Regions from separate parts of the Paenibacillus sp. GCM10023250 genome, predicted to be linked through region 1. Evidence: predicted binding sites of a transcription regulator. Region 1 holds the regulator's gene; each other region holds the start of a gene.
The links. The regulator LexA, encoded in region 1, represses DNA repair genes until DNA is damaged. The targets are predictions, from matches to a motif close to CGAACATATGTTCG.
Positions count from the first base shown of each region.

Region 2: the regulator LexA is predicted to act here: its motif matches at 4,504-4,517, upstream of pcrA (DNA helicase PcrA).
Region 3: the regulator LexA is predicted to act here: its motif matches at 2,900-2,913, upstream of addB (helicase-exonuclease AddAB subunit AddB).

Region 1 is NZ_JBHSHY010000008.1:79,634-86,324, reverse strand. It holds gene ACFPB1_RS09450 (1,2-dihydroxy-3-keto-5-methylthiopentene dioxygenase) at 1-476, shown strand, start outside; gene ACFPB1_RS09445 (HAD family hydrolase) at 683-1,468, opposite strand; gene ACFPB1_RS09440 (hypothetical protein) at 1,493-1,900, opposite strand; gene ACFPB1_RS09435 (aldo/keto reductase) at 2,087-3,073, opposite strand; gene ACFPB1_RS09430 (DUF896 domain-containing protein) at 3,100-3,294, opposite strand; gene ACFPB1_RS09425 (LysM peptidoglycan-binding domain-containing protein) at 3,462-3,845, opposite strand; gene lexA (transcriptional repressor LexA) at 4,036-4,656, shown strand; gene ACFPB1_RS09415 (hypothetical protein) at 4,750-5,331, opposite strand; gene glnA (type I glutamate--ammonia ligase) at 5,544-6,691, opposite strand, start outside.
Region 2 is NZ_JBHSHY010000070.1:2,834-9,524, reverse strand. It holds gene ACFPB1_RS26755 (AfsR/SARP family transcriptional regulator) at 1-1,172, shown strand, start outside; gene ACFPB1_RS26750 (ATP-binding SpoIIE family protein phosphatase) at 1,163-3,328, shown strand; gene ACFPB1_RS26745 (STAS domain-containing protein) at 3,346-3,714, shown strand; gene ACFPB1_RS26740 (heptaprenylglyceryl phosphate synthase) at 3,756-4,469, shown strand; gene pcrA (DNA helicase PcrA) at 4,639-6,691, shown strand, end outside.
Region 3 is NZ_JBHSHY010000025.1:72,661-79,351, forward strand. It holds gene ACFPB1_RS18720 (NUDIX hydrolase) at 1-128, shown strand, start outside; gene ACFPB1_RS18725 (Na/Pi cotransporter family protein) at 162-1,148, opposite strand; gene ACFPB1_RS18730 (class I SAM-dependent rRNA methyltransferase) at 1,326-2,744, shown strand; gene addB (helicase-exonuclease AddAB subunit AddB) at 3,000-6,581, shown strand; gene ACFPB1_RS18740 (UvrD-helicase domain-containing protein) at 6,578-6,691, shown strand, end outside.

The DNA.
Region 1 (6,691 bases):
CGTTTTTGGACAAACAGGAAGTGCTGTACGAGCACTGGGACGCTTCCAAGCTCCCGGCCGAACTGCAGGACAAATTCGTCCTGAGCGACGAAGAGAAGGCGACGATTCTGACGACGTTCGACGCCGAGATCCGCGACCTCGCCGCCCGCCGCGGGTATCAGATTTGGGACGTGATCTCCCTCTCCGACGCCACCCCGAACATCGAAGAGCTGCTGAAGAAATTCGAGCAGATCCATACGCATACCGAAGACGAAATTCGGGGCATCGTATCCGGCCGCGGCATCTTCATCATTAAAGGCGACGAGGAGACGGGCTACTTCGACGTCGAGCTCGAAGCCGGCGATGTCATTTCCGTGCCGGAGAACAAGAACCACTTCTTCACGCTGATGGACAGCCGCCAGATCATCGCCGTCCGCCTGTTCATTGAGAAAGACGGCTGGATTGCGCACAACGTCGAAGACCCGGCGTTCGCGTAAGCGCACCGCTCCTTATGAGCCCTAGGCTCGAGCCACCGCAACCATGCAAAAAAAGAGACCCGTCCATCGCCATCGACGCGTCTCTTTTTTTACTGGCCGCATACTTTTGAATGCATGTTGTTCAATGCATTCTGTTGGTTGCTTGCCGCAGGTCTCGCTATCGGCTCCGGCATCCCTGCCGAAGTCCGGCCGATGGCCGCGAACGGCTACGCCAGCAGGGGCAGCAGTTCCGACAAATGCTTGATTTCATGCGTAGGGATGATGTCGTCCGTGCGCGTCGCGCCGTGGCGATTGACCCACACCGAGGTCATGCCGATCGTGTTCGCGCCGAGAATGTCGGTCGTCAGCTTGTCGCCGACCATGATGCCGTGCTCTGGCTCGATGCCGAGCCGCTCCAGCGCATGACGGAAAATGTCCGCAGACGGCTTGCCCTTGCCGAACTCGCCCGAAATCACGATATGGTCGAAGTACGGGACGATGTCGGGCACGCCGGCGAGCTTCTCGCGCTGCAGGTCCGGCGAACCGTTCGTCAGCAGCAGCAGCTTGTACTTCCCTTTCAACTCGTTAAGCACCTCGAACGTCTCTTCGTACACGTACGGCCGTTTGCGCCGCTCCGCCGGGAACTGCTCCGCCAGCTCGGCGCCTAGCGCTTCGTCATTCACGCCGAGCGCCTGCAGGCCGCGGGTCCATGCGTCCTTGCGGTAACCGGGCGCGAGCGCTCCAAGCTTGCGGAACTCCTCCTGCTCACCTTCCAGGAAGTTCGCCCACAACCCTTCGAAAGGGTTAATGCCGATCATTTTCGTAAACGGAAACGTCTCGTACGATTCATAGAGCGCACGCGCTTCGCGGCGGACGGCTTCCTCCAGTGCTCTGGCGTCGACGCCGGTAAGGGCCGCCGCCGCCGCGCAGGTCGCGTCGAACGCTTCCTGCACGCTGCGGTCGTCCCATAGGAGCGTATCGTCCAGATCGAACAAAACTGCTTGTTTGGCCATGGTTCCTGTTGCACTCCACTCTGGTTATTTTTCGGTAAACGGAATTGCGTTCTGTTCCGCGAAGACTTTCAAGCGCGAAGCCATTTGCTCCGTCGGATAGCGGTTCATGACGCGGGAGAACACCCAGTTGCCGCCCTTGTGCTGCTCGATGACGATGTAGCCCTTCTGCGCGTTGATACCCTTGATGTTGCTGACGTAGATGTTGCGATCCCCCGTGAACCGGCGGGAACGGACGAAATCGCGGCCGACCGCCAGATACGGGCGGCGCAGGACGAACAAACCCGCGAGCAGCACGTAGCACCCGATCGTCACCCAGAACATCGTATCGCCCTGCTTGAACGCGTCGGACGTGACCGTCACGATCACGTAGAACAGAATGAAGAGCAGCAGGAACGCCGGCATTAAAAAACTGCGTCCCTTAAAGGTGTCCACCCCAGCCGCGCCTCCGGACTTGGCGGCGGCCATTAACGGGGCTTCTCCGCGCTTCTTTCGCTGTTTGTTGATTAATTCCTGGTTTTTTTGCACTTTACGCTGCCACGATCTGGACACGAATGAACCCCCTCAACATGATGCAAACCCATCTCTCGTTCACTTGCTTCTTCCTATGTAAACGCACGGTCAGAACGGACGGGCGAATTTGGCGATGAACCGGTTCGGATATTCGCTCGGAAGCGCACTCGCTTCGTCGAGGGCGTTCCATATCTCGTCCGGCATCGTCCAGCCGGCCGCGCCCATGTTCTCTTCGTATTGCGCAAGCGTGCTCGCCCCGAAGATCGGCGATGTGATGCCTTCGCGCCGCAGCAGCCAGGCCAGTGCGACCTGCGCCGGCGTCTTGCCCAATTCCTTTGCCGCGGACTGCACCGCCTCGAGTACGGCGAAGTTTTTGTCGGACGCGCGCAGCGCCCACGAGCTCTCGCCCTGCTTGGCGGTCAAGCGTCCGCTGGACGGTTCCTCGCGGGTGTAGCGGCCCGTCAGGAACCCACCGCCGAGCGGCGCCCACGGAATGACGCCGACGTTCTCCTCCAGGCATAAGGACATCATCTCGCGGTCCATCTCGCGGCTTACGAGACTGTACTGCGGCTGAATCGACACGAACCGGGCGTAACGCTCGCGGTCGCTGACGGCCAGCGACTTCATCAGCTGCCACGCGAAGAAATTCGAGCAGCCGATGTAGCGAACTTTCCCCGCCGTGATCAAGTCGTCCAGCGCGCGGAGCGTCTCTTCGATCGGCGTCGCGTGGTCCCAGACATGCACCTGATAGAGGTCGATGTAGTCGGTGTCCAGCCGCTTCAGGCTTGCTTCCGCCGCGTCCATGATATGCTTGCGCGAGACGCCGCCGCTGTTCGGGTGCGCGCCTGTCATGAACCGGACCTTCGTCGCCAGCACCGTTTCCGCGCGCCGGCCCTTGATCGCTTTGCCGACGATCTCCTCCGACTTGCCCTGCACGTATACGTTCGCGGTATCCAGGAAATTGCCGCCCCGGTCCAGGAAATCATGGACCATCGCGATGGAATCCGCTTCGCTCGTCGTGTTGCCGAACGTCATCGTGCCCAGGCAGAGTTCCGACACCGCAAGACCGCTGCGGCCCAATAGCCGATATCGCATTCGGTTACCCCTCCTCGAATATTCGCTTAATGCTTGATGGAATCGTCGTTTTCTTCGTCTTCCGCCCACTTGATCGTATCCAGCTGGTTGCGGAAGTTGCGTTTGAAATTGTCCAGGTAGATGCGGCGCAGCTCGTCGCGTTCCGCAAGCTCCTCCGCCGTCAGCCCGACCGATTTATTCTTTCGGGAAAGCTCGTTGATGCGAGCGATGATTTTCTCCATGCAGGTCTTCTCCTCTCGTCCTTCGGGCAATATCCCATCCTTTACTTTGACATTTTATAACGGTCATTGTCAAGGCAAGGCAGCCTCCTCGCAGAGCTGGACATCACCGAACGGAAGAAAAGACCGAACGAATGCGTTCGGTCTTCGTCGTCTGCTTATGCCCGGCGCTACTCCCGGTCTTCCGCAGGTATAATGAGCGTCTGGCCAGCCCGTAAGGAAGAGGAGCTTAAATTGTTCCGCTTCTGCAAATCGTAGACCGTTCGGCGAATATCTTCGCCTTCCTTGCGCACGCTGCTGGCGATGTCCCACAGCGTATCGCCGGCTCCGACAACGATGGTCTGCTCGCCTTCCGCCGGCACGGCGGGAAGGTCGCTGTCCGCGTGTCCCTTCATTAAAGTGAGCCCAACGAACAGCAGGACGAAAAACAGCGAGGCGGCGGCGAGACGGAGCAACAGCCGTTCAATGGCGCGCTCCTTGCGCGATACGTTCGCTTTGCGAACGGCGGGTTTCTTATTGGTATAAGCAGTCGAGTATGTCGAGATTGTTTGCATGATCATCAGCACCCCAAACATTTGTTCTGTTTATGCACTCAGCTTAACACGAACATCCGTTTGGCGTCAATCACTTTTTAGAACATTTGTTCGCCATTCGATGCGAACCTGTGTTTCTCGAACTTATGTTTGTACGAACTCCGGTTCTGTGCTATAATTTTACACAAATGAACCTTATGGAGTGATTCCGGTGTCGAAACTTTCAACCCGCCAGCAGGCGATCCTAGAATTCATCAAGACGGAAGTCCGGGATAAAGGTTACCCCCCTTCCGTGCGCGAGATCGGCGAAGCGGTCGGACTTGCTTCCAGCTCGACCGTTCATGGCCACTTGGACCGGCTGGAGAAGAAAGGCCTGATCCGGCGCGACCCGACCAAACCGCGCGCGATCGAAATTCTGGACGGCGAGGGCAACGAGATTCCGTTCCCGCTCGCGATCGCCAAAGTGCCGGTCGTCGGTAAGGTTACCGCCGGCGTGCCGATCACCGCGACGGAGAACATCGAGGATTACTTCCCGCTGCCGGCAGACAAAGTCGGCGACGATACGGTCTTCATTCTGAATGTCATCGGCGAGAGCATGATCGAGGCGGGCATTCACGACGGCGACTACGTCATCGTCCGCCAGCAGCAGAACGCGAACAACGGCGATATCGTCGTCGCCATGACGGAAGAAGACGAAGCCACGGTCAAAACCTTCTACAAAGAAAAGGATCATATCCGCCTGCAGCCAGAGAACGCCACGATGGAACCGATTCGGCTCCGCAATGTCAGCATTCTTGGCAAGGTCATCGGACTCTTCCGCGACATCCATTAATGGGTTAACAAGCAAGGGGCAGCCTCCCGCTTTCACGAGCGCGGCGGCTGCCCCTTTTTTGTGCTTGGTGCCCGCATGAATCGCAGATGTCACCTAACCTCCTAATTCCCGGAACAATAGGTTACGGTAAGTGAACGGGCTGCTGCGGTATTTAAAGTTCAATTCGACGCCGGAGAATCGGATCCGCACCGACTTGAGCGCCGCGGTCTTCACTTTTCGTCGAACGAGGCAGCGAACCGTCGCCAGCCGATTGCCGTTAATCGCCGCCGCTACCGCGGCCGCGTAAGCTGTCGATCGGGCGAGCGCCCGGTAGAATGGCAGCACGGCTCGCGCGATCGCTTGATGGATCGGCGTCGAGAACGTGAACTGCGTCGAACCAGGCGGAATCGTCGTGCCGTTGGTATACGTGCTGATCGGATCCGGGAATCCGATATCGACGAAATACCCGATCGCGTTCGTCGAGAACCCGTCCCGTTTCGTAAACGTCGTCACCGACTTGAACAACCGAAGCAGCGTGTTGAGATCGCCCCGCCTTACCGCCTTCGACCATCGCAGTGCGAAGCAGCGGTTCGTCGCGATTTTCGTATAGAAGGGAACCATGACGGCAGCCACGCGTGACAGCGTCGAGCCGCTCACCTTGAACGCCCCGCCGTTCGCCTTCGTTTTCCCGGCCATCGGTGCCACACCCTTTCGTCGTACTCGGATAGGGCATACTATGCGGCCGCGAACGTCCCAGTGCGGAGGATCGATCGGGAGCGGTTCTCCCGTTCGAAGAGCTTTGTCCTGTATAAGCGCTAAGCTTCATCCCGGTCCCAACGTGCCTTCGACGACAAAAAAACCTTCGGCGCCAATGGCGCCAAAGGGTTCGGTTCTGCTTCGCGTGAAACTTAGTACAACGACAGGTACTGGTCTCTTTCCCACTCGTGGACTTGCGTGCGGTACATGTCCCACTCGATTTCCTTCAGCTCGTAGAAGTGCGCCAGCGCGTGGTCGCCCAGCGCGTCGACCATGACTTCGCTGCGCAGCAGCTCCGTCAGCGCTTCCTTCAGGTCGTCCGGCAAGCTCGGAATGCCTTCGTCGATCCGCTCTTCGTCGGTCATCACGTAGATGTTGCGATCCGTTGGCGCAGGCAGCGGCAGCTTATTGCGAATGCCGTCGAGGCCGGCCTTCAGCATGACAGCAAGCGCGAGATACGGGTTCGCCGCCGGATCCGGGTTGCGCACCTCGATGCGCGTGCTGACGCCGCGGGAAGCCGGAATACGGATCATCGGGCTGCGGTTGCTCGCCGACCATGCCACGTAGCATGGCGCTTCGTAGCCAGGCACCAGACGCTTGTACGAGTTGACAGTCGGGTTCGTGATCGCTGCGAACGCGCGGGCGTGCCGCAGGACGCCGGCCATATAATAACGCGCCGTCTGGCTGAGCCCCAGCTTGTCGCTTTCATCGTAGAACGCGTTCTCGCTGCCGCGGAACAGCGACTGGTGGCAGTGCATCCCGGAGCCGTTGACGCCGAACAGCGGTTTCGGCATGAACGAGGCGTGCAGGCCGTGCTGGCGGGCGATCGTCTTGACGACGAGCTTGAACGTTTGGATTTGGTCGGCCGCCTTGACCGCGTCCGCGTATTTGAAGTCGATCTCGTGCTGGCCCGGCGCCACTTCGTGGTGGGACGCTTCGATCTCGAAACCCATCTCTTCGAGCGTCAGCACGATCTCGCGGCGGCAGTTCTCGCCGAGATCCATCGGCGCGAGGTCGAAGTAGCCGCCTTGGTCGTTAAGCTCGGTCGTCGGATTGCCGTTCGCGTCCGTCTTGAACAGGAAGAACTCCGGTTCCGGACCGACGTTCATCGACGTGAAGCCGAGCTCTTCCGCCTCTTTCAGCACGCGCTTCAAAATGCCGCGCGGATCGCCGGCGAACGGCGTGCCGTCCGGCATGTACACATCGCAAATCAGGCGCGCGATGCGGTCCTCGGCCACCCATGGGAAGACGACCCACGTGTCCAGATCCGGATACAGGTACATGTCGGATTCCTCGATAC
Region 2 (6,691 bases), on a different contig from region 1:
CGGTCGCGCGCCTGCTGGGGAGCGGGACGCCGGATGCCGGGCTGTGCGCCGGCATGCCGGTCCGGTACGCCTACCTCAGCCGGGCGGTGCTGCTGAACCGGGCGGAGGAGCGGCTGCCGGACGAGCTCGCCGACGATATCGAGAGCGGCCTGTACGCAGCGTCGGCCGCCATTGGGCGGCTGCTCGCGGAAGGCCGGGCGGACGCGGCGGCGAGCGCGCTGGAGGTGTTCGACCGCCAGCGCCGGCTGTTGTCGACGCCGGAGCTCGAGCGGCTCGCGGGCGAGCTGCGGGAGCGGCTAGAGGCGGCAGCCTCCGCCGCCCCCGCCGCGGTTCCCGCCCCCGCATCCTCGCCGGAAGCCGGAGCGGACCGCGGTAATGCGCCGCGGCAGACGCCAATCGGCCGCGACGAAGGCGGCGAGCCGCAGGGTGCGGCGAAGTGGACGATCAAGCTGTTCGACGGCATCGGCTTCAGCGCCGGGAACGGGCCGATGGCCGAGCCGGTCTGGAAGCGCCGGAAAGCCGGCGAACTGTTCGTTTATTTGCTGCTGCAATCGGGCTATAAGAGCAATCGCGAGCAGGTGGTCGAGCGGGTATTCGGCGAAGGCGACGCTGCGAAGCGCTCCAATCAGCTGTACGTCACGCTGCACGACCTGCGCTCCGCGCTGAAGGAGATCGGCATGCAGGACGATGTCGTCTACGCCAAGCGGGGCGTCGTCGGTATCGCCGAGAACGCGGTGGAAGCCGTAGACGTCGAGACGTTCGTGACGCTGTCGCGCGTCGGCGACCAGCTCTGGATGGACGACCGGGAAGCGGCCTCGCGCCTGTACGACAAGGCGCTTCCGCTCTACGGCATGCTGGCCACGGAGCTGCCGCACGCGGATTGGCTGGAGCGGACGAGAGCGCAGCTGCTCGACCGGCAGACGACGATGCTGAAGCGGCTCGCGGCGTATTACGGCGAGCAGGGCGACGAAGCACGCGAGGAGCAGCGGGTCTCGGATTGGATCGCGCTGCGGCCGAATCAGGAGGACGCGTACGAGGCGATGATCCGGCTTTGCCTGCGCGGCGGCCGGCGCGTCGAAGCGGTCGGCTGGTACCGGCGCCTCGAGCGCATTTGCCGGGAAGAGCTCGGCACCGAGCCGCTCATGGAAGTCAGGCGGCTGTTATGGAGCTGACGGCCAAGCGGCCCAAGCCGGCCGCTTACTACAACGGCATGCTGCTGAACCGCCTGTTCGCCGTTTATTTGGTCACCATGCTGGCCGGCATCATCATCTTGCAGGCGGAGTCGCTGCTGGCTTCCCATTTCGAGAACATGTTCCCGTTTCCCCTCGTCATCGTCAGCTTGGGCGCGCTCATTCTGGCCTTCGCCCTGCTCATCGCGTCCGCGATCCGGCTGAAGCCGGTGTTCGGCGTGCTGCAGATCGGCCTTGGCGGGGAGGACGAGCCGCGCAAGGAGAGCCAGACCAACACGGCGCTGTTTCGGCTGTACCGGCTGCCATACGAGCTGCTCGGCGGCGTCTTTCTGTTCGGCCTAGTGTTTTCGCTGACGTTCCAGGGCGTCGACATCGTGCGGAACCTGCTCGACGAGCGCGCGGACGGCCTGCGGCTGCTCGGCACGGTGGCGGGCGAGCAGAGCCTGTTTCTCTTTATCGCGATCGTGCTGTTCACCTCCGTGCGGCGGATTCTGCGCCCCGTACTGATGCGCCTGCAGCCGCTGCCGAGCGGGTTCGACGGGCGGGCGTCCGTCGCGCAGCCGCTGGTCATCACGTATACCTGCACGTTCATCGTCACGATTCTGAGCCTGCTGCAGCTGGCTATCGTCACCGCGCGGCCGCATCAGCCGATGGACCCGTACAAGTTTGGCATCATCGCGCTGTTTTACTTTATAATGGGGTTAAGCTTATTCAGCTACGTGACGATGCAGTTCCGGCAGGAGCTGCGGGGATTGGTGCGAGGCATCCGCGGCCTCGTCGGAGGCTACGGGCTCCCGCTGCACGAAGCGGCGCCGATTCTGCATGACGAAGCGGGGGAGCTCGCCATCGCGTACCGGGAGCTTCAGACCCGGATCAACCGCGAGTACGAATCGTTAGAGCGCGAGCTGAAGCTGGCCTATAACGTGCAGCAGAAGCTGCTGCCGCCCGGCGACTTGACCATCGGCGCCTACCGGATCACGGCGCGCTGCCAGTCTTACCGGGTGGTCGGCGGCGATTTCTTCGACGTCGTCTCGCTCGGGCCGAGCCGCTTCGCGGTCATGATCGGCGATGTGTCCGGCAAAGGTTTGCCCGCGGCGCTGCTCATGTCCGCCCAGCTGCTCGTCTTCCGCTCGGAGATTCGCCGCAACGGCAGCCCTTCCGAGGTGCTCGCGCGCATGAACCGGCAGCTGTGCGAGGCGATGGGCGAAGAAGGCTCCGTGACGATCGGTGTCGGCGTAATCGATCTGACGAACAACCACGTGCAATACGCGAGCGCGGGACATCTGTCCCCGTACGTCGTCGCCAAGGACGGCAGCTTCAAGGCGGTGGACTGCAGTTCGCTGCCGATCGGCATCGACCCCGAAGCGTCGTACGAGGAGATCAGCCTGCGGCTCGAGGACGGCGACCGCTTCCTGCTGTATACGGACGGCTTGATCGAAGCCGTGAACCGGCAAGGGGACATGTACAGCTTCGACGGCCTGGAGGCCGAGATCGCGACCTGGAAGCCCGCCGCGGACCTCGCCGCCGTCGTCGACGATTGGCTGGCCCGCATGGACAAGGAAAGCGGCCCCGGCCAGGACGACCGGACGGTCGTCGTGCTGGAGCTGGCCGGCGAATACCGGAGCGCGCTCGCGAAGCTGAATTTGGCTTCGGGCGAGCAGGGGGCTGCGGCCAGCGCGTTCGACAACCCGTTCATGTCGCGGGAGTGGTCGCTGCGCGGCAAGCTCGGCGACGAACGCCTCATCGCGCTCAAACTCGGCGATTGGATCGCGGAGCGCTGGCCGGAGTGCGAGATTCGCGAAGACGTGCAAACCGCGGTCTGCGAAGCGATGATTAACGCCATTGAACACGGCAACAAGCTGCAGCCGAACAAATACGTAACGCTCATTGCCCAGATCGGCGGGATGCTGGCGGTCTGCCGCGTGTACGACGAAGGCGGGGGCTACTTTCCCCGTCTCTCCCGGGACGAGGACGAGATGCGCAAGAAGCTGGAATCCGAGGACCCGCGCGGCTGGGGGCTGGTCATGATCGACACGCTTGCCGATTATTGGACGACGGGCCGCGACGAGCGCGGGTTTTACACCGAGCTTTACTTCATGCGCAAATCCACGGATACGCCGGACGGGCAGCCGATATAGAAAGGGAGTGGAACCGAATGGCGGAACAACCGTTCATGATGCATACGCGCAAGTTTCCGAACGGCATGGTGCTCGAATTGAGCGGCGATCTGACCAAGTCGGCGGAAGCCAAGCTCATCGCGGGCTTGGAGCAGGAAACGGAGTTGGGACGCGGCATTCGCTTTCTGGCGCTGGATTTATCGAAGGTGGTCTATATCAACAGCGGCGGCATGGCCGTGCTGATCCGGCTGGCCCGCATGGGAAGCAAGGCGGGCGTTCACGCGTTCTCCTGGGGCGTCACGCCCCATTACGAGAAGCTGTTCCGCATGGTCGGCTTGACGGAATACATGATGATTTACCCGAACGAGTTCGCGGTGATGCAACGCATTGAGGCGCTTAATCTTTAACGCCGCGAACGAACGGACGCGACACGACGATGGAGGCTGACATGGACCGGCAAACGGCGATTTACAAAAAATGGCGGCACGCGTTCAAGCTCGACCCCGACCGGGAGATCGACGATGACCGGCTGGACGCGATCTGCATGTCCGGCACGGACGCCGTCATCGTGGGCGGCTCGACGGGCGTGACTTTCGACAACACGGTGGACCTCATGTCGCGCATCCGGCGCTACGAGGTGCCCTGCGCGCTGGAGGTGTCCAGCGAGGAAGCGGCGGTGCCCGGCTTCGACCACTATTTCGTGCCGCTCGTGCTGAACACGGACCGCTCGGAATGGACGACGGGCCGCCAGATCGGCGCGCTTCGCAAGTTCGGCGCGTTCATCCCGTGGGAGGAGACGTCGGCGGAGGGGTACCTGATCTTGAACGGGGACGCCGAGGCCGCCAAGCTGACGGGCGCGCGTTCGTCCCTCGACGCAGAAACCGTGACGGCGCATCTCTATATGGCGGACAGGCTCATGCGGCTCCCGATCATCTATTTGGAGTACAGCGGCGTATTCGGCGACATGGCGCTCGTCAAGCGCGCGGCGAAGATGACGACGGGCGCGCGGATCTTTTACGGCGGGGGCATCGATGGTCCCGAGAAAGCGCGGCTGGCCGCGGAGGCAGCCCATACCGTCATCGTCGGCAACGTGATCTACGACGACTTGGAAGCGGCGCTCTCGACGGTCGCGGCGGTGGCGGACGTGCCGCCCTTCGGCTAACGCAAGCGGACGCACACATTTATGGCTGTGAAAACGAACGGATTTTCGTTTTTCACGGCCGTTTTGTCGTTCGATCGCCCATCCGATTCTAATTGACACGGCCCGAGCGGTTGTCTAGACTGGAAATAGGCGAACAAAGGCGAACAAAGCAAAGGAGTTTTCATTCATTATGACCAATGATTTCAGCATCGATCAGGCTGTCGGCAGGCTGAATCCGCCGCAGCGCGCGGCCGTTCAGGCGACGGAAGGACCGCTGCTTATCATGGCGGGGGCGGGAAGCGGCAAGACGCGCGTGCTGACGCACCGCATCGCCTATTTGCTCGAGAAGAGACGCGTAGCGCCGTGGAGCATCCTGGCGATTACCTTTACGAATAAAGCGGCACGGGAAATGCAGCAGCGGGTCGGCGTGCTTGTCGGGCCGGTCGCGCAAGATATTTGGGTGTCTACGTTCCACTCCATGTGCGTGCGGATTTTGCGCCGCGACATCGGCCGGATCGGGTTCACGAGCAGCTTCTCCATCCTGGATTCCGCCGATCAGCTGTCGGTTATCCGGACGTGCATGAAGGAGCTCAACATCGACACGAAGAAGTTCGAGCCGAAGAGCGTGCAGGCGGCGCTCGGCGGAGCCAAGAACGAATTGGTCTCGCCGGAGCAGTTCGAGCGCAAGATCGGCGACTATTTCGACGGCATCGTCTCCAAGGTGTACACCCTCTACCAGAAGAAGCTGAAGAGCAACAACTCCCTCGACTTCGACGACCTGATCATGAAGACGATCCAGCTGTTCAAGGACGAGCCGGACGTGCTGACGTTCTATCAGAACAAATTCCGCTACATCCACGTCGACGAGTATCAGGACACGAACCGTGCGCAGTACATGCTGTGCAAAATGCTCGCCGACAAGCATCACAACATCTGCGTCGTCGGCGACAGCGACCAGTCGATCTACCGCTGGCGCGGCGCGGACATCACGAATATTTTGAATTTCGAGGAAGACTACCCGGAAGCGAAGACGATTCTGCTCGAGCAGAATTATCGCTCCACGTCGAATATCTTGAACGCGGCGAACGCCGTCATCAAGCTGAACACCGGCCGCAAGGACAAGAAGCTGTGGACGGATCAGGGCGAGGGCGAGTCGATCACGGTGTATCAGGCGGACACGGAGCACGACGAAGGCTATTTCGTCACGGGCCAGATCCGGCAGCAAGTGAACAAAGGGAAGAAATTCGCCGATCACGCCATCTTGTACCGGACGAACGCCCAGTCGCGGGTCATCGAGGAAACGCTGATCAAATCCGACATTCCGTACCAGATCGTCGGCGGCGTGAAGTTCTATGACCGCAAAGAGATCAAGGACCTGCTCGCGTACCTGCGGCTGATCTCCAATCCGGACGACGACATCAGCTTCCAGCGGATCGTCAACGTGCCCAAGCGGGGCATCGGCGATACGACGGTGGGCAAGCTGCTCGACGAGGCGGGGCTTCGCGGCGTATCCGTCTTCAATCTGCTGGAGCAGCTGGACTGGCTCGACGTGACGGCGCGCGCGCGCGCGGCGCTCGCGGAGTTCCGGGAGATCATCCTCAACCTGACGCGGATGGTGGAATACTTGTCCGTGACGGAGCTGACCGAGAAAATCCTCGAGCTCAGTGGCTACCGCGAGGAGCTGGAGCGCGAGAACACGCTGGAATCGAAAGCGCGCCTCGAGAACATCGACGAGTTCCTGTCCGTGACGCAGGACTTCGAGAAGCGCAACGAAGACAAGTCGCTCGTCTCGTTCCTGACGGACCTCGCGCTTATCGCCGACATCGACACGATGGACGCGGAGGAGCCGGAGGGCGGCGTGAAGGACGCCGTCGTTCTGATGACGATGCACAGCGCCAAAGGCCTGGAATTCCCGATCGTGTTCATCATCGGGATGGAGGAGGGCGTCTTCCCGCACAGCCGCGCGCTGAACGACAACGATGAGCTCGAAGAGGAGCGCCGCCTCGCGTACGTCGGCATTACCCGCGCGGAGAAGCAGCTGTTCCTGACCTGCGCGCGGACGCGCACGCTGTTTGGCCGGACGAACGCCAATATGGCGTCGCGCTTCCTGAAGGAAGTGCCGGACGAGCTCAAGAACGACGCTTCGGCGGTTGGCCGCGGCAGACCGGCAGGCGGCGGGTTCGGCTACGGCGGCAGCCGCGGGAGCGCTCCGGGGGCGGCAGGCGGCGGGTTCGGCTACGGCG
Region 3 (6,691 bases), on a different contig from region 1:
GCGGCGTGGAATGGTTCGAGCCGGCGGAAGCGTGGCGCAGGCAGAAGCAGTCCGGCTACAATAATAATGACCGGATTCTGGGCGGCGCGCTGCGGCTGCTGGGGTTCACGTTCATGGACGGCCATTAATACGGCACCGGAGCGCGCCCGGGCTGCGCCGCGTCAACCGGCCCGGAACCGGCGGAGCCGCGGGTGGTAGCAAATCGGCAGCGCGAGCAGCGAGCAGGCGATATTGAACATCGTCTGCGCGTGCGCGATCTGACTGGCGGGGGACGCGGTCAACCAGGCCGCGGCTTGCCCGAGCTGCGCCGTGAACGGGGCGAACATGGCGGCGCCGCCGACGTTCAGCAGCACGTGCGACCAGGCCACGAACCGGCCGGACGGCGTGCCCCCGATCGCGGCGATGACCGCGGTGACGCAGGTGCCGACGTTGGCGCCGAGCACGATGGCAATGCCGACTTCGACCGGCATGACGCCGGATTCGGCGAGACCCATCGCGATGCCGATGACGGCCGCGCCGCTGTGGATAATGGCCGTCAGCACCACGCCGGCCGCGAGTCCCCAGAGGACGCTCGATTCCGCATGGCGCAGGAAGGCTTCGAAGAACGGCGTCGATTGGACGGCCGGCGCGATCGACTGCATCAGCGCGATGCCGACGAGCAGCAGGGCGAAGCCGCCCGTGACGACGGCGCCGGTGCGCAGCGGAACGATCGCGCGCCCGATCCGCCGCATCGCGGCGCTGCTTCGGCCGAATTCCATTTCGCCGAAGAGCGCGGTCAGCAGCCAGAGTGCGAACGAGCAGCCGAGCAGCGGCAGGCCGAAGCGGCCCAGGTTCAAGCCGATCAGCTCCGTGGTCAGGCAGGTGCCGATATTCGTGCCGAGCACGATGCCGAGCGTGCGCGGGAACGTCAGCAGGCCGGCGTTGACCATGCCGATCGCCATCACCGTAACGGCCGTGCTGCTCTGCAGGACGGCCGTCGTCGCGGTTCCGACCAACAGTCCGTGCAGCGGCGTGGAGGTGAAACGTTCCAGGAGGCGGTGAAGGTTGCGGCCGACGCTACGATGCAGGGCGAGCTCCATCGTCCGCATGCCGGACAGGAATAAGGCGAAGCCGCCGAGCATCGGCAGCGCGATGGTAAACAGCATCATCGGGCAAGCTCCTTTACGGTGGATATGCGGCAAACGAAGGAAGGACGGCGTCTGGCTGATTCGACTATACGATTCGACGACGCGATACAATCCGGCGGTTTATCAGGTAACGATACATATGCGAACGGCGAGACAAGCATGACAAGCATTTCAGGGGCGAAAGAGGCGGAGGCAGAGATGGAACGCGCAAGAGCGGTATTGAAGAAAGAACGGAAAAAAAGAACGGAAGGCGGCCATCCGTGGATTTTCGCGAGCGAGATCGAGCGGATCGAAGGCGAAGGCGCGCCCGGCGGCCTGGTGGACGTCGTCAATCACCAGGGACGGTATTTGGCGACGGGCTATTGGAACCCTGCCTCGCAGATCGCGGTGCGCATCGTCGCCTACAGGCCGGTCGAAGCGATGGACGAAGCCTTTTTCGCGGAACGGTTCCGGCAATGCGAGCAGCACCGGCGGCGCTTCGTGAACGGCCGTGATTGCCGGCTCGTATACGGCGAAGCGGATTTTCTCCCGGGGCTCATCGTCGACCGGTTCGGCGGCGTGCTCGTCGTCCAGCTGCTGACGCTGGGGATGGAGGCTGCCCGGGACGCGCTCGTGGCGGCGCTCGTCGCCGTATTCGAGCCGGACGGCATCTACGAACGGAGCGACGTCTCCGTGCGCGCCCTCGAAGGGCTCGAGGAGCGGACCGGCGTGCTCTACGGAGAATGTCCGCGCATCGTGGAGATTACGGAAAACGGCCTCAAGCTGGAGGTCGACATCGTCGAAGGGCAGAAAACGGGCTACTTCTTCGACCAGCGCGAGAACCGCGCGTCGATCGCGCCGCTCATGACGGGCTGGGGCGCGCGCAGCGGCATCCGGCTCGTCGAGCAGCCCGCGGAGGAGCAAGCCGCGGAGGCCGACGATACCGGCACGATCGCCGAGCTGGAGGAGCGCCGGCTCGTGCCGGTCAACGCAAACGGCAAAGTCGTCACGTTCCCGTACTGGGACGGCGCGACGGTGCTGGAATGCTTCGCCCACACGGGCAGCTTCACGCTGCACGCGTGCAAATACGGGGCGAAGAAGGTGACGTGCCTCGACGTCTCCGCCCACGCCGTGGAGACGGCGAAGCGCAACGTCGCGCGCAACGGATTCTCGGACCGCGTCGAGTTCGTGGTCGCGGACGCATTCGCGTATTTGCGCGAGCAGGCGAAGGGCATCGAGGAGCGGTTGGAGCGGGGCAGGGCCGGCAGCGGCGCGAAGGTCGACACGTCGAAGCCGCTGAGCGGGGAGTCCGGCCGCAAGTGGGACGTCGTCATTCTCGACCCGCCGGCGTTCGCGAAGACGAAGCACGCGGTCGAAGGCGCGGTGAGAGGCTACAAGGACATCAACCTGCAGGGCATGAAGCTGGTGAACGAAGGCGGCTACCTCGTGACGGCCAGCTGCTCGTACCACATGCGGCCCGAGCTGTTCCTGGAGACGATCCAGGCGGCGGCGGCAGATGCCGGCAAAACGCTGCGGCTCATCGAATGGCGCGCGGCGGGCAAGGATCATCCGCAAATTCTCGGCGTGAACGAAGGCCACTATTTGAAGTTCGCCATCTTCGAAGTGCGGAGCAAGTAAGAGGCCGGCGGCGAGGAGCGGCATGAACCAGACAATCGATAACCGACCGAGCAAGAGCGGACCCCCGGGGCTTCCCCCGAGGGCCGCTCTTTTTTTTGCGCTCGCCGCGATATTCGGGCCAACCGGCGCCGAGCAGGATTTACCTGCGGCGGAATCGAACAAATATTCGCTTTTCGGGGTGAAAGGACCGCATCCGGTATGCTAGAATAGAACAACCGATAGTAGAATCGATTGCGAGAAAGAAGAGGTGGGCGCATGGCGCTTCGTTTTGTCCTCGGCCGTTCGGGCGCGGGGAAGACCCATCATTGCCTCTCGGCCATTACGAGCCGGATCCGGGAGCTGCCCGACGGCCCGCCGCTCGTCATGCTCGTGCCGGAGCAGGCGACCTTCCAAACGGAGTACGCGCTGCTCGGCAGGCCGGATTCGCCCTTGAAGGGGACGATCCGGGCGCAGGCCCTCAGCTTCCGGCGGCTGTCGTTCCGGGTCATGCAGGAGACCGGGGGAACGGCGCTGACGCCGATCGGCGAAGACGGCAAAAACATGCTGCTCTACAAAATCGTCTCCCGGCTGAAGGGCGAGCTGCAGCTGTTCCAGGGCAGCGAGAGCCAGCACGGGTTCATCGAACGGCTGGGCGAGCTGATGACGGAATGGAAGAGGTACGGCATCGACGCCGAGGCGCTGCGGGCGTTCGGGGAGCAAGGGCTCGCGGGGAGCCGCCATTCGCTGCTCGGGCGGAAGCTTGGCGACCTGCAGCTTATCGCAGACCGGCTGGAGCGGGAGCTTGCGGGCTTGTACATAGATGCGGAGGATTATTTGAGCTGGCTGGCGAGAGGGCTGCGCGAAGCGCCGTCGATGCGGGATTGCGAGATTTGGGTCGATGGCTTCCACGGCTTCACGCCGAAGGAGCTCGAGGCACTGGAAGCGCTCATGAAGCACGCGAAGCACATGACGGTCACGCTGTGCCTGGACAAGCATTACGGCATCGGGGACTTGCCGCACGAGCTGGATCTGTTCCGCCCGACGGCAGAGACGTTCCTGAAGCTTCGCGAGCTGGCGGCGAACAACGGCGTCGACGTCGAAGAGCCGCTGCTGCTGACGGACACGCCGTGGCGGTTCAAGGACGTTCCGATGCTCGCCCACGTCGAGCGGCATTACGGCCGCGGCGGCCGGACGCCGCTGCGGCTGCCGGAGGAGCAGCTGGCGGACGGGGAGATCTCCCTCCACGCCGCTTCCGGCCGGCGCGCCGAGGTGGAGGCCGCCGCCCGGGACATCGTCCGCCGGGTGCGCGACGAAGGGCTGCGCTACCGCGACCTCGCGGTAATGGTGCGCAACGCTCCGGATTACAACGACTACATCAAGGCGGTCTTCGCCGATTACGGCATCCCGTTCTTCCTCGATCAGAAGAACGCCGCGCTGCATCACCCGCTCGTCGAATTCGTCCGGTCCGCGCTCGAAATCGCGACGTACGGCTGGCGGTTCGAGGCGGTGTTCCGCTGCGTCAAGACGGAGCTGCTGCTGCCGGAAGACGGCAGCGTCACGCGGGAAACGTTCGACCTCCTGGAGAATTACGCCCTCGCGACGGGCATGAACGGCAACAAATGGCTGACGGCCAGCCAGTGGAAGCCGCTCGCGCGGGACACGCTGGAAGGCGAACCCGCCGAGGCGGGCGAACGCGAGCGCCGCGAATTCGAAGCGGTCATGGCCGCGCGCGAAGCCGTCGTGCCCGTCCTGCGCAAGTTCGTCCGCGAGCTGAAGAAGGCGCAGGACGTCCGGGGCATGTGCGAGGCGCTGTACCGGCTGCTGATGGCCGTCGACGCGCCTGACCGGCTGGAGCGCTGGAGCCGCAGGGAGTCCGCCGCGGGCAATCCGCTGCGCGCGCGGGAGCACCGGCAGCTGTGGGACGGCGTGATGGACCTGCTCGACCAGCTGACGGAGATGACAGGCGCGGAGGCGCTGCCCCTCGAGCTGTTCGCCGGCATGGTCGAGACCGGGCTCGAGAGTCTGAAGCTGGCTGCGGTGCCCCCATCGCTCGACCAGGTGCTGATCGGCAGCATCGACCGGACGCGTTCCGGCAACATTCTCGTCTGCTACCTGCTCGGCGCGAGCGACGGCGTCATGCCCCAGCGGATGCAGGAGGACGGCGTGCTGACGGAGCAGGAGCGGGAAACGATGGAGAGCGGCGGCCTCGTCATGGCGCCGGGCGTTCGCCGGAAGCTGCTGGACGAGCGGTTCATGATCTATAACGCGCTGACCACCGCGAGCCGGCATCTGTGGATCAGCTGGCCGCTGGCTGACGAAGAGGGCAAGAGCCTGCTGCCGTCCGAGGTCATCCGGCATGTGAAAGGGCTGTTTCCAGGGCTGGCGGAAACGGGCGCCGCCATGGAACCCGTATCGGGTATGTCCGCGGACGAGCAGCGCTCGTTCGTGGCGCATCCGGAACGGACGCTCTCGTACCTCGTGACGCAGCTGCGGGCATGGCGGCACGGGACGGCGATCGCCCCGCTGTGGTGGGAGACGTACAATTGGTTCGCCGCGCGGCCGGCATGGCAGGACAAGCTGCGCCGTCTCGCCGGCTCGCTGCACTACACAAACGAAGAGCCCGCGCTGTCCCGCGAGACGGCGGACCGGCTGTATGGCAAGCTGCTGCGAGGCAGCGTCTCCCGGATGGAGCGCTTCGTCTCCTGCCCATTCCAGCATTTCGCCATCCACGGGCTGCGGCTGCGCGAGCGGGCGCAGTACAAGCTGGCCGCGCCGGACATCGGGCAGCTGTTCCATGCCGCGCTCAGCCGGCTCACGGAGACGCTCGGCGACCGCTGGGGCTCCTTGACGCCGGAGGAGCTGCGCGAGCATTGCGCGGCGATCGTCGGCGAGCTGGCGGCGAGGCTGCAGTCGCAAATTCTGCTCAGCAGCAGCCGCCACCAGTACGTGGCGCGCAAGCTGCGCGATATTATCGGTCAGGCCGCGGTCATTCTCGGCGAACATGCGCGCCGGGCGCAGTTCCGCCCGGTCGGGCTCGAAATCGGCTTCGGGCCGGACGGGCCGCTGCCGCCGGTCACGATTCCGCTGTCGGACGGGCGGACGCTGGAAATGGCCGGCCGGATCGACCGCGTGGACGCCGCGCAGACGGCCGACGGCCTGCTGCTGCGCGTCATCGACTACAAGTCGAGCGCGAAGCAGCTCCGGCTAGAAGAGGTGGCGTACGGCATGGCACTGCAGATGCTGACGTACCTGGACGTGCTGCTGACGCACGCGCCGGAGTGGCTCGGCCAGCCGGCGAAGGCGGCGGGCGCGCTCTATTTCCACGTACACAACCCGATGCTGGCTTCCTCCAACGGCCTGCCGCCGGCGAAGGCGCGGGCGGAGATGCTGAAGCGGTTCAAGCTCAAGGGTCTCGTGCTCGCCGACGAAGAGACGGTCCGGCTGATGGACGGCGCGCTGACGGCGGGCTATTCCGAATTGCTGCCGCTCGCCTTGAAGCGGGACGGCGGGTTCTACAGCAGCTCTTCCGTCGTTTCGGAAGAGCAGTGGGGCACGCTGCGCCGTTCGGTTCGGGGCACGCTCCGCAAGATCGGCGACCGGATCGCGAGCGGCGACGTGTCGATCGCGCCTTACCGGCTGGGCGGCAAGACGCCGTGCGAGTTTTGCGATTATAAGCCGGTGTGCCAGTTCGATCCGCTGATCGAGGGCAACGGCTACAACAAGCTGCAGAAGACCGGCAAGGACGACGTATGGAAGCTGCTTTCGGCCGGGGACGAGCAGGCGGAAGAAGCGAAACGGGAAATGAACGATGCCGCGGGCAACGCCCAGACGGAAGGGAAGGGGGATGACGGAGCATGACGACGGCGCAAACGATGCCGGCCAAACCGGCCGGAAGCACATGGACGGACGATCAATGGCGCGCCATCGTGACGGGCGGGAGCAACATCCTCGTCGCCGCGGCGGCGGGC